One region of the Bradyrhizobium sp. Crot121 genome, then DNA from elsewhere that is predicted to be linked to it. Evidence: predicted binding sites of a transcription regulator. Region 1 holds the regulator's gene; the other holds the start of a gene.
What was found. Region 1 encodes PhoB, which activates phosphate uptake and scavenging genes when phosphate is short. Its sites were predicted from a motif close to TGTCATNNANCTGTCAT; they were not measured.
Positions count from the first base shown of each region.

Region 2: the regulator PhoB is predicted to act here: its motif matches at 3,485-3,501, upstream of AC5ZGW_RS16590 (esterase-like activity of phytase family protein).

Region 1 covers NZ_JCAMOR010000006.1:53,616-58,793, forward strand. Annotated here, with positions in the region: gene AC5ZGW_RS08555 (GcrA family cell cycle regulator) at 298-813, shown strand; gene phoB (phosphate regulon transcriptional regulator PhoB) at 935-1,642, opposite strand; gene phoU (phosphate signaling complex protein PhoU) at 1,759-2,475, opposite strand; gene pstB (phosphate ABC transporter ATP-binding protein PstB) at 2,487-3,308, opposite strand; gene pstA (phosphate ABC transporter permease PstA) at 3,305-4,150, opposite strand; gene pstC (phosphate ABC transporter permease subunit PstC) at 4,152-5,141, opposite strand.
Region 2 covers NZ_JCAMOR010000016.1:74,563-79,740, forward strand. Annotated here, with positions in the region: gene AC5ZGW_RS16585 (mucoidy inhibitor MuiA family protein) at 243-1,916, shown strand; gene AC5ZGW_RS16590 (esterase-like activity of phytase family protein) at 2,071-3,426, opposite strand; gene AC5ZGW_RS16595 (heme ABC transporter ATP-binding protein) at 3,636-4,430, opposite strand; gene AC5ZGW_RS16600 (FecCD family ABC transporter permease) at 4,427-5,178, opposite strand, start outside.

The DNA.
Region 1 (5,178 bases):
GCAGTTTTCCGGTGTGGTGGAAAAGCCCGATTGCAATCCCTAAATGTCGGAACATGTGGACGCATAGGCGCGGACTCTTGCGCCAGAGTCACGCCATATTGTAGCGTCTAGCCTGTCGGGTACGACATCTCGTGCGGCAGTTTTGATCCCTTAGAGTCCTTTGTGTGCGGCGTACACGTTCGGGTGCGGTTTTCGTGCCCGGCGAGCCTTAAGGGATTCTGCCCGCAGGGATTTTTGAGATTAGGCATCGCAGCGCTGTCCCAGGATCGGCCGGCGCAACGCGAAGGGAAAGATGCGATGACGGTATTGACCTGGTCCGACGAACGCGTCGAGCAGTTGAAAAAGCTCTGGGAAGGTGGCCTCTCGGCCAGCCAGATCGCTGCGGAACTGGGCAACGTGACCCGCAATGCGGTGATCGGCAAGGTGCACCGGCTCGGCCTCTCGGGCCGCGCCAAGAGTCCTGCTGCAGCCGCGCCGCGGCAGCGCAAGGCGCGTCCCGCACAGCCGATGATGCGCGTGGCGCGTCCGGTCTCCCGCGGCAACACCGCGCTCGCCCACGCCTTCGAGGTGGAGGTGGAAGCGGACCCTATCGCCTACGACAATGTGGTGCCGATGAGCCAGCGGCTGTCGCTGCTCGAATTGAACGAGGCCACCTGCCACTGGCCGGTCGGCGATCCCTCGAGCCCGGAATTCTTCTTCTGCGGCGGCAAGGCGCTTCCCGGCCTGCCCTATTGCGCGCACCACTCCCGCATCGCCTACCAGCCGGCGGCTGACCGCCGCCGTCCGACGGTCAAGCCGTCACAAGGCAAGTAAGCCGACGACAGATCGTAGCCTGGGTGGAGCGCAGCGCAACCCGGGAACGCTGTATCGGCGGGTCCAAATTTCCCCGGGGTTACGCTTCGCTGCACCCGGGCTACGGATTGAGGTCGCCGGTTTACGACTGCTCGGCCTTCGCGAAGCGATCATCGAGCGCGTAGCCCGCGCCGCGGACGGTACGGATCGGGTCCTGCTCGCGGCCGGGATTGAGCAATTTGCGCAGGCGGCCGATGTGAACGTCGACGGTGCGCTCGTCGATATAGATGTCGCGGCCCCAAACGCTGTCGAGCAGCTGCTCGCGGCTGAACACGCGGCCGGGATGCTCCAGGAAGAACTCCAGCAGGCGATATTCGGTCGGGCCGAGATCGATCGGGCGGCCCGAGCGCGCGACGCGGCGCTTCTCGCGGTCGAGTTCGATGTCGCCATAGGTGAGCACGGTGGCGAGCCGCTCCGGGCTTGCCCGGCGCAACAGGCCCTTCACCCGCGCGAGCAGTTCAGGCACCGAGAACGGCTTGACGATGTAGTCGTCGGCACCGGTCGCCAGCCCCCTCACGCGCTCGCTTTCCTCGCCGCGCGCGGTCAGCATGATGATCGGGAGCTGCTTGGTCTCCGGCCGCGCCCGCAGACGGCGGCACAGCTCGATGCCGGAGAGTCCCGGCAGCATCCAGTCGAGCACGACAAGGTCGGGAATACGTTCCTTGAGCCTTGTGTCCGCATCGTCTCCACGGGCGACCGTTTCGACATCATAGCCTTCTGCATCGAGATTGTAGCGCAACAGCGTCGTCAGCGCTTCTTCGTCTTCGACCACCAGAATGCGTGCGCTCATCGGCTTGGCTTCTCCTATAGCGGGATGACTCTCTGCTTGAATCGTCATCCCACTCTTCCTTTGATGTTTGAGCAGGATCTTGGCTGAAAGCCGGCGTCGACTTTCCGGATGTTGCTCTAGTTGCCCGGAACGGTCGTGGCGAACGTCGTCATATCCCCCTTCGGCCGCTTGTCGGTGATCTGCTGACCCTCGATCATGTAGAAGACCGTTTCCGCGATGTTGGTGGCGTGGTCGCCGATCCGCTCGATATTCTTGGCGCAGAACATCAGGTGGATGCAGAACGAGATGTTGCGCGGATCTTCCATCATGTAGGTGAGGAGCTCGCGGAACAGCGAGGTGCAGATCGCGTCCACCTCCTCGTCGCTCTTCCAGACGTTCATCGCCGCCGGCAGATCGTGCGCGGCATAGGCGTCGAGCACGGACTTGACCTGCGACAGCACGAGGTCGGTCATGTGCTCCAGGCCGCGGATCAGCTTCAGCGGCTGGAAGTCGTTCTCCAGCGCGGCGACGCGCTTGCCCATGTTCTTGGCGAGGTCGCCGATCCGCTCGAGGTCGGTCGCCACCCGCATCGCGCCGACGATCTCGCGCAGGTCGACAGCCATCGGCTGGCGGCGGGCGATCGTCAGCACGGCGCGCTCCTCGATCACGCGCTGCAGGCTGTCGATCTCGATGTCGGAAGCGACGACACGCTTGCCGAGCGCGACGTCGCGGCGGATCAGCGCATCGACGGATTCGGTGATCATCCGTTCGACCAGCCCGCCCATCTCTGCGACCAGACGGGTCAGTTCCTGAAGATCGCTGTCGAATGCCTTGGCGGTATGTTCAGAAGCCATGATGTCCCTCCTCAACCAAACCGGCCGGTGATGTAGTCCTGGGTGCGTCGATCGCTCGGCGAGGTGAAGATCTTGCTGGTGTCGTCGAACTCGATCAGTTCGCCCAGATACATGAACGCGGTCTTGTCGGAGACGCGCGCCGCCTGCTGCATGTTATGCGTGACGATCGCGATCGTGTAGTCCTCCGACAATTCCTGGATCAGCTCCTCGACCTTGGCGGTCGAGATCGGATCGAGCGCCGAGCAGGGCTCGTCGAACAGGATAACTTCGGGCCGCACCGCAACCGTGCGGGCGATGCAGAGGCGCTGCTGCTGGCCGCCGGAGAGGCTCAGGCCGGAGGCGTTGAGCTTGTCCTTGACCTCGTTCCACAGCGCGCCGCCGCGCAGCGCTTTCTCGACGCGGCCGTCCATTTCAGATTTCGAGATCTTCTCGTAAAGGCGGATGCCGAAGGCGATGTTCTCATAGATCGTCATCGGGAACGGCGTCGGCTTCTGGAACACCATTCCGATCCGCGCCCGCAGCAGGTTGAGGTCGAGCTTGGGGTCGAGGATGTTGGTCTGGTCCAGCATCAACTGGCCGGTGGCGCGCTGGCCGGGATACAGGTCGTACATCCGGTTGAAGATCCGGAGCAGGGTCGACTTGCCGCAGCCGGACGGGCCGATAAAGGCGGTGACGCGGTTGGTGCCGAGCGTCAGGTTGATGTTCTTCAACGCATGGTGCTCGCCGTAATAGAAGTTGAGGCTGCGTGCAGTCACCTTTGGCGCCGCTTCCGGCAGCGACTTCTGGGGAATGGCCGCGCTCGGGCTGGTCGTCGATACGGACAGATCGGTCATTTTGCGCTCCTTTCGGCGCCGAGAATGCGCGCGCCGATGTTGAGCGCGAGCACGGTCAAGGTGATAAGCAAGGCCCCGCTCCAGGCGAGCTCCTTCCAATAGGCGTAGGGGCTCTGCACGAAGTTGTTGATGGTCACCGGCAGGTTCGCCATCGTCTTGGTCAGGTTCAGGCTGAAGAACTGATTGGACAGCGCGGTGAACAGCAGCGGCGCGGTCTCACCGGCGACGCGGGCGGTCGCCAGCAGCACGCCCGTGATCAGGCCGGAGCGCGCCGCGCGATAGGCAATCCGCTTGATCACCAGCGAGCGCGGAAGGCCAAGCGCGGAGGCCGCCTCCCGCAGCGGGTTGGGGACGAGCAGCAGCATGTCCTCGGTAGTGCGGAGCACAACCGGGATGACGATCACCGCCAGCGCCAGACAGCCGGCCAGCGCGGAGAAGCCGCCCATCGGCACGACGACCGCGCCATAGATGAACAGGCCGATGATGATCGACGGCGCGCTCAAGAGGATGTCGTTGATGAAGCGGATCACCGAGGTGAGCCGGTCATGCTTGCCGTATTCGGCCAGATAGGTGCCCGCGAACAGGCCGAGCGGCGCGCCGATGCCGACACCGATCACGGTCATGATCACCGAGCCGACGATCGCGTTCAACAGACCGCCATCGGTGGAGCCGGGCGGCGGCGTGTTCTTGGTGAAGACGTCGAGGCTGAGGCCGGCGAGACCGTTGTAGAACAGCGTGAACAGGATCAGCGCCAGCCAGGTCACCCCGAACGCGGCAGCGGCGATGCAAAGCCCGCGGATGATGATGTCGTTGCGGCGGCGTGCTTTGTAAATCGGGTTCATGTCAGTTCCCCGCCTTCCTTTCCAGACGCATCAGCATCAGTCGCGCGCAAGCGAGAACGATGAATGTCAGCACGAACAGCAAGAGGCCGAGCAGGATCAGGCCCGACTGGTGCAATCCGTCACTCTCGGCGAATTCGCTGGCGATCGCCGCCGAGATCGTCGTGCCCGGCGCGAAGATCGAGGAGGAGATGCGGAACGAATTGCCGATGATGAAGGTCACGGCCATGGTTTCGCCGAGGGCGCGGCCGAGCGCCAGCATGATGCCGCCGATCACGCCGACGCGGGTATAGGGGATCACGACGTTGCGGACGACTTCCCAGGTGGTGCAGCCGACCCCGTAGGCCGCCTCCTTGAGGACCGGCGGCACCGTCTTGAACACGTCGACCGAGATCGCCGTGATGAAGGGCAGCACCATGATCGCCAGGATCAGCGCGGCGTTGAACAGGCTGAGATAGGATGGCGGGCCTGCGAATATCGCACCCAGCACCGGCACGCCGTCGAACACGCGGATCATGAACGGCTGGAACGTGTTGGCGAGGAACGGGCCCAGCACGAAGAAGCCCCACATGCCGTAGATGATCGAGGGGATGCCGGCGAGCAGTTCGATCGCGATGCCGATCGGGCGGCGCAGCCATTGTGGGCAGAGCTCGGTGAGGAAGATCGCAATGCCGATGCCAACTGGAATGGCAATCATCATCGCGATGACAGAGGTGATCAGCGTGCCGTAGATCGGCCCGAGCGCGCCGAGCACCGGCGGGTCTGCCGAAGGCGCCCAGCGCTGGGTCCACAGGAACGAGAAGCCGTATTCCTTCATTGCCGGCCAGGCGCCGGCGATCAGCGAAAGGATGATACCGCCTAGGATCAGGAGCACCGAAATCGCGCAGGCGCGAGTGATCCAGTAGAAGGTGATGTCACCGAGTTTGAAGGCGCTGAGGGCCCTGGCACGATCGTAAGGTCCGGAGGCTGCCATTACGTCGCTTTGAACGGCCATGTCTGCCACGCCAATCCCCTGTGTTTACTCGATCGCA
Region 2 (5,178 bases), on a different contig from region 1:
GCGAAGCAATCCATTGCCAGCCTCGAACGCGGACGGATGGATTGCTTCGCTGCGCTCGCAATGACGGGGGAGGGATTAGCGCGCAACTGGATACCGCAGGTTTGTGGTCTCCATCTTTGTGGCACCCCAATCGAACCGGTTTCTTTCTCGCTGCGTCTCACCACCGATGGGGGTGTGACATCAGCCACTGTCCGGCAGTGCCGACAGGCTGAAGTCTGCGCGCTATGCAGGAAAGGAATCCAATGCGTTTGATTGCCAATTGTCTTGTCACCACCAGTCTGGTGCTGGTCACCGCGCTTGCCGCTTTGCCGGCGCGCGCGGCTGACATCGATGCATCTTCGACGGTGGATGCGGTGACCGTCTATCCCGATGGTGCGAGTGTCACCCGCGTCATCACGCTCGATCTGCCGTCCGGCGACAGCACGCTGGTCGCCAGGGATTTTCCGCTGTCGCTCGATCCATCCTCGCTGCGCGTTGAAGGCGACGCCGACGGCAAGCTGACGATCGGCTCGATCGACGCGCGCCAGCCGCGCGCGGCGCCGCCGGTCAACCTGCCCGAGCTCGACAAGCGGATCGAGGCGCTGAAGGACGAGCACGCCAATCTGCAAGGGGCGATCGACGCCGCCAGGGCCCGCCGCCAGTTCGCCGCGCGTTTTGCCGAAGCCGCCCCGGTCGGCATCGGCGAGAAGGGCGAGGCGCGGCCGCTGTCCGAATGGCGCGCCGCTTTTGCTGCCGTTTCCGAGGAGATCGCGATCGCCGATACCGCGATCCGCGAAGCCGAGCGCAAGCAGCGCGATCTCGACCGCGAGATCGCGCGGCTGGAATCCGACCGCGCCGCCAAGCCGCCAAGCAAGCTCGAGGTCCGTATCGACCTCGCCGCCGCGACTGCTGCGAAAGCCACCCTGCGCGTCACCTATTCGGTGCGCAATGCGCGCTGGGCGCCGATCTACGACGCGCGCCTCGATACCGCCGCCAGAGATCGAAAACCCTCGCTGGAACTGGTGCGCCGCGCCGAGATCACGCAGTCGACCGGCGAGGACTGGTCGAACGTCGCGCTCGGCGTCTCCACCGTGCGCATTGCCCGTGGCGACAGCGCGCCCGAATTGAATTCGCTGCTCGTGCAGTATCCTCAGCCTCCGCGCCCGGTGCCGCTGTCAAGCGCCGTGCCGGAGCTGGCGCGGCCGGCGACCGCACTGCGCTCGGCGCCAGCCGCGAAGGCCGCCGAGGCGTTCGATGCGCGCGAGCGCGCCGACGAGCAGCAGGCCGTGGCCGAGATCGGCGACTTCCAGGCCACCTTCAAAATCCCCGGCCGCGTCAGCCTCGGTGCCAGCGAGGGAGCCAAGAGCCTGCGCATCGGAAGCAGCGGGATCGCGCCCGAGCTGACGATCCGCGCCGTGCCGGTGCTCGATCCGACGGCGTTCCTGGAGGCGAGCTTCAAGCAGGCCGAGGACGCGCCGCTGTTGCCCGGCCGCGTCGCGATCTATCGTGATGGCGTCTTCGTCGGGCGCAGCAAAATCGCGTCCGCCGGCAAGGGCGAAACGGTGCGGCTCGGCTTCGGCGCCGACGACAAGGTCAAGGTCGAGCGCTCGGTGGTCAAGCGCAACGAGGGCTCGGCGGGTCTGATCGTGACGACATCGAAGACCGACGAACGCGCGTTCAAGACCAGCATCCGCAACGGCCATGATTTCCCGATCCGCGTCGCGATCGAGGATCAGCTCCCGGTCAGCGAGAGCGAGGAGATCGTGGTCGAGATGCTGCCGCAGACCACGCCGCCGACCGCGACCAATCTGCGCGACAGGCGCGGCGTGCTGCAATGGACGTTCGATGCGAAACCAAGCGAGCTGAAGGAGATCAACTTCGCCTGGCGCATCCGCTGGCCCAAGGACAAGGGCGTCGTGATGACGCCGGCAGGGTAGGTGGTTCTTACCTCGCCCCGCTCTTGCGGGGAGAGGTAAGATTGCGAAGCAATCCGGGTGAGGGGCTCTCTCCGCGAATACATCTGCCACCGTAATCGTGGAGAGAGCCCCTCACCCAACCCTCTCCCCGTGAAGAACGGGGAGAGGGAGTCACTCACTTCGCCTTCAGGAACTCACCCACTTCCAGCAGCACGAACTCGTTGTCGTCGGCCTTGTTAGGATCGCGGCTCGAGGAGAACGGCAGGTTGTTGTCGTTGCCGACGATGATGTGGGTGTCGTCGACCTTGTCGACGTTCTCGATGGTGAAGAACGGAAAGGTCAGCACGCCGTCATTGAGCGGCTTCTTCGCCTTCTTGTCGGGATCGCGGATCTTCATCAGGTCGATATAGGCGACCTTGCGCACGGGCTTGCCGACATTGGCATCCGAGAGCTCGACCTTGTAGACGCGCTTGAACTTGGCGAGATCGGGGAAGCAGTTCTCGCCGCGCTGTCCCTGCGGGCACGCCTTGTCCGCGGTGCCCTCGCCATTGTCGCGCTCGATGATCAGGCCTTGGATCGGGTCGATCATGTTGAAGTCGCCGATGGCATTGCCGTTCTGCTCGAACACATAGTGCCAGTAGCGGCCGGTGAATTTCTCGTTCGCGACGTCGAACTCGAGGATGCGAGAGGCTTCCTTGCCGTCGACCTTCTCCCAGTCCTTCTTCTCGGCATCCCACAGCGGGCCCTCGAGCAGGCCGTACAGGAACTTGCCGTCCTTCGAGGAGGCAAAGCCTTCGTAGCCCTTGGAGCGGCGCAGGTTGACGGTGGCGTAGCTGGCGCCCGGCGCGCCCGGCGACTGCACCGACCAGTGATCGGGCGAGCGCACCGGCTTGCCGTCGGCGATGCTGTCGAACACGGCCAGCACCTTGCCGGTCTTGTCAGCCTTGATCACGTAGGGCCCGAACTCGTCGCCGATCCAGAACGTGTCGCCGATGATCTGGAAGCCTTCGGTGTCGAAATCGGCGCCGGTGAGATAGCGCTTGGCAGTATCCTCATGCACGATGCGGAACGGCACCTTCTTGTCGGGGTCGTGCAGGAACACGGTTTCCTGACGCTCGATCTTGCCGCTTGTCCAGTCGATCTTGTGCCGGTTCAGGTACAGCATCGAATCGGCTGAGTTGTAGCGCGAGCCCATGCCATTGTCGGTGAGCACCCAGAACGTGCCGTCCGCCATCACCTTGATGCCGGAATGGCCCTGCAGCGGCTGGCCCTTGAACGGCAGCGAGACGCCGGTCGGCCGCTCGTAGGACTTGCCCATCACGGTGCCGGTGGCGTCGACGCGGCGGCCGGTGGTGTATTTGCCCGAGGTCTTGAGATCGTTTGGTGCATCGGCCGGCGCGTCGATGAAGCTTTCCGCCGGAAGCACGGCGTGGCCCTTGAGGGTCGCCGGATATTCGCCTTCGCCCTGCGCGAAGGCGGCTCCCGAGAGCAGCACGATGGACGCGACGGAGCAAAGCAGTGATTTGCGCATGTTGATCTCCCCTGAAGATAAACGCGGCGGAGTTCTGGGAGGCGCGTGTTACATGGCGCTGACAGTTTTGTGACGGCTAGAGCATATTCGGTTCTGATGGAATCAGAACCGAAGCTCTAGATTCTTGTCTTGACGCGTTTCTTCACGCGAACCGGTGTCCACTTCGCTCGAAAACGCTCTAACGATTGCCGCTGGATATGCCTGCGGCGTTACGTCACCGGTCGCATCGTTTGCGGCAGCAGGAAGGGGATGCCGCTCTCAGTATGGTCGATCGTGGCGTCGATCTCGAAGATGGTGCGGATCGTCTCCGCGGTCATCGCCTCGCTGCGGCCGCCGTCGACCGCAAGCCGGCCGCGATGCAGGAGAACGAGACGGTCGGCAAAGCGCATCGCGAGGTTGAGGTCGTGCAGGATCGCGATCACAGCGGTGCCGTTCTGCGCGCGGCGGCGGGCGGTCTCGACCAGGTCGATCTGGTGCCTGAGATCGAGGCTCGAGGTCGGCTCGTCCAGCAGCAACAGGCCCGCACCGTTCTGTGCTTCGCCGCAGGCGAGCTGCACCAGCACGCGGGCGAAATGCGCGCGCTGCTGCTCGCCGCCCGACAGCGTCGGCAATTGGCGATGGCGGAAGCCGCTCAGCCCGACCTCATCCAGTGCGGACTCGACCAGCGGCGCGGCCGTCGCGCGCGAATTGTCGCCCGCGCCCATGTAGACGATTTCCTCTACCGTGAACGGGAAGGTGACGTTGACATGCTGCGACAGCATGGCGCGATGCCGCGCCAATTCGCGCGGCGGATAGGCGCGGAGCGCGCGCTGCTTCAATTCGACCGTGCCGCGGGTCGGCGTGATGTCGCCGGACAGCATGCGCAGCAGCGTCGACTTGCCGGCGCCGTTCGGCCCCACGATCGCGATCATCTCGCCCGGATTGACACGCAGATCGACGGCATCGACCAGCGTGGCGCCACTGACCACGACCGAGACCGCCTTCGCCTGCAGCATCGGTGTCATAGCGAAACCAAGCTGCGCTGCCGCAGCAGGATGGCGAGGAAGAACGGCGCGCCGACTGCCGCCGTCAGGACGCCGATCGGCATTTCCGCCGGCGCCACGATAGTGCGGGCCATCGTGTCGGCGCCGACCAAAAGCACGGCGCCCAGCAGCACCGAGGCCGGCAGCAGCAGCCGGTGCGCCGGTCCGATCGCGAGCCGGAGCAGATGCGGCACCACGATGCCGACAAAGCCGACGACGCCGCACACGGAGACCGCGACCCCCGTCATGGCTGAAACCAGGATGATGGAAATCCGTTTCAATCGCTCGACGTCGACGCCGCTGTGAAAAGCCTCGGCCTCGCCGAGCACGAGCACATCGAGCCCGCGCGCGATCGACAGGCACGCGAGCAGCGCAACAGTGAGCACCGGCGCCAGTGTCGCGATCTTACCCCAGGTCGCGCCGCTCATCGAGCCCAGCATCCAGAAGGTGATGTCGCGGAGCTGGCGGTCGTCGGCGACGAAGACCAGAAGCCCGATGCCCGCATTGGCGATCGCGGCGATCGCAATTCCCGCCAGCAGGAAGATCGCGATCGACGTCCGACCGGCGCGGCTTGCGATGCTGTAGAGGAGGATGGTCATCACCAGCGAGCCGACGAACGCCGACAGCGGCAGCAATTGGTGCTGCATAAAGCGAACGCTCTCGCCGATGTGGCTGTCTGTGAAGACGATCGCGGCGGCCGCAGCAAAGGCACCGCCGCTGGAGACGCCGA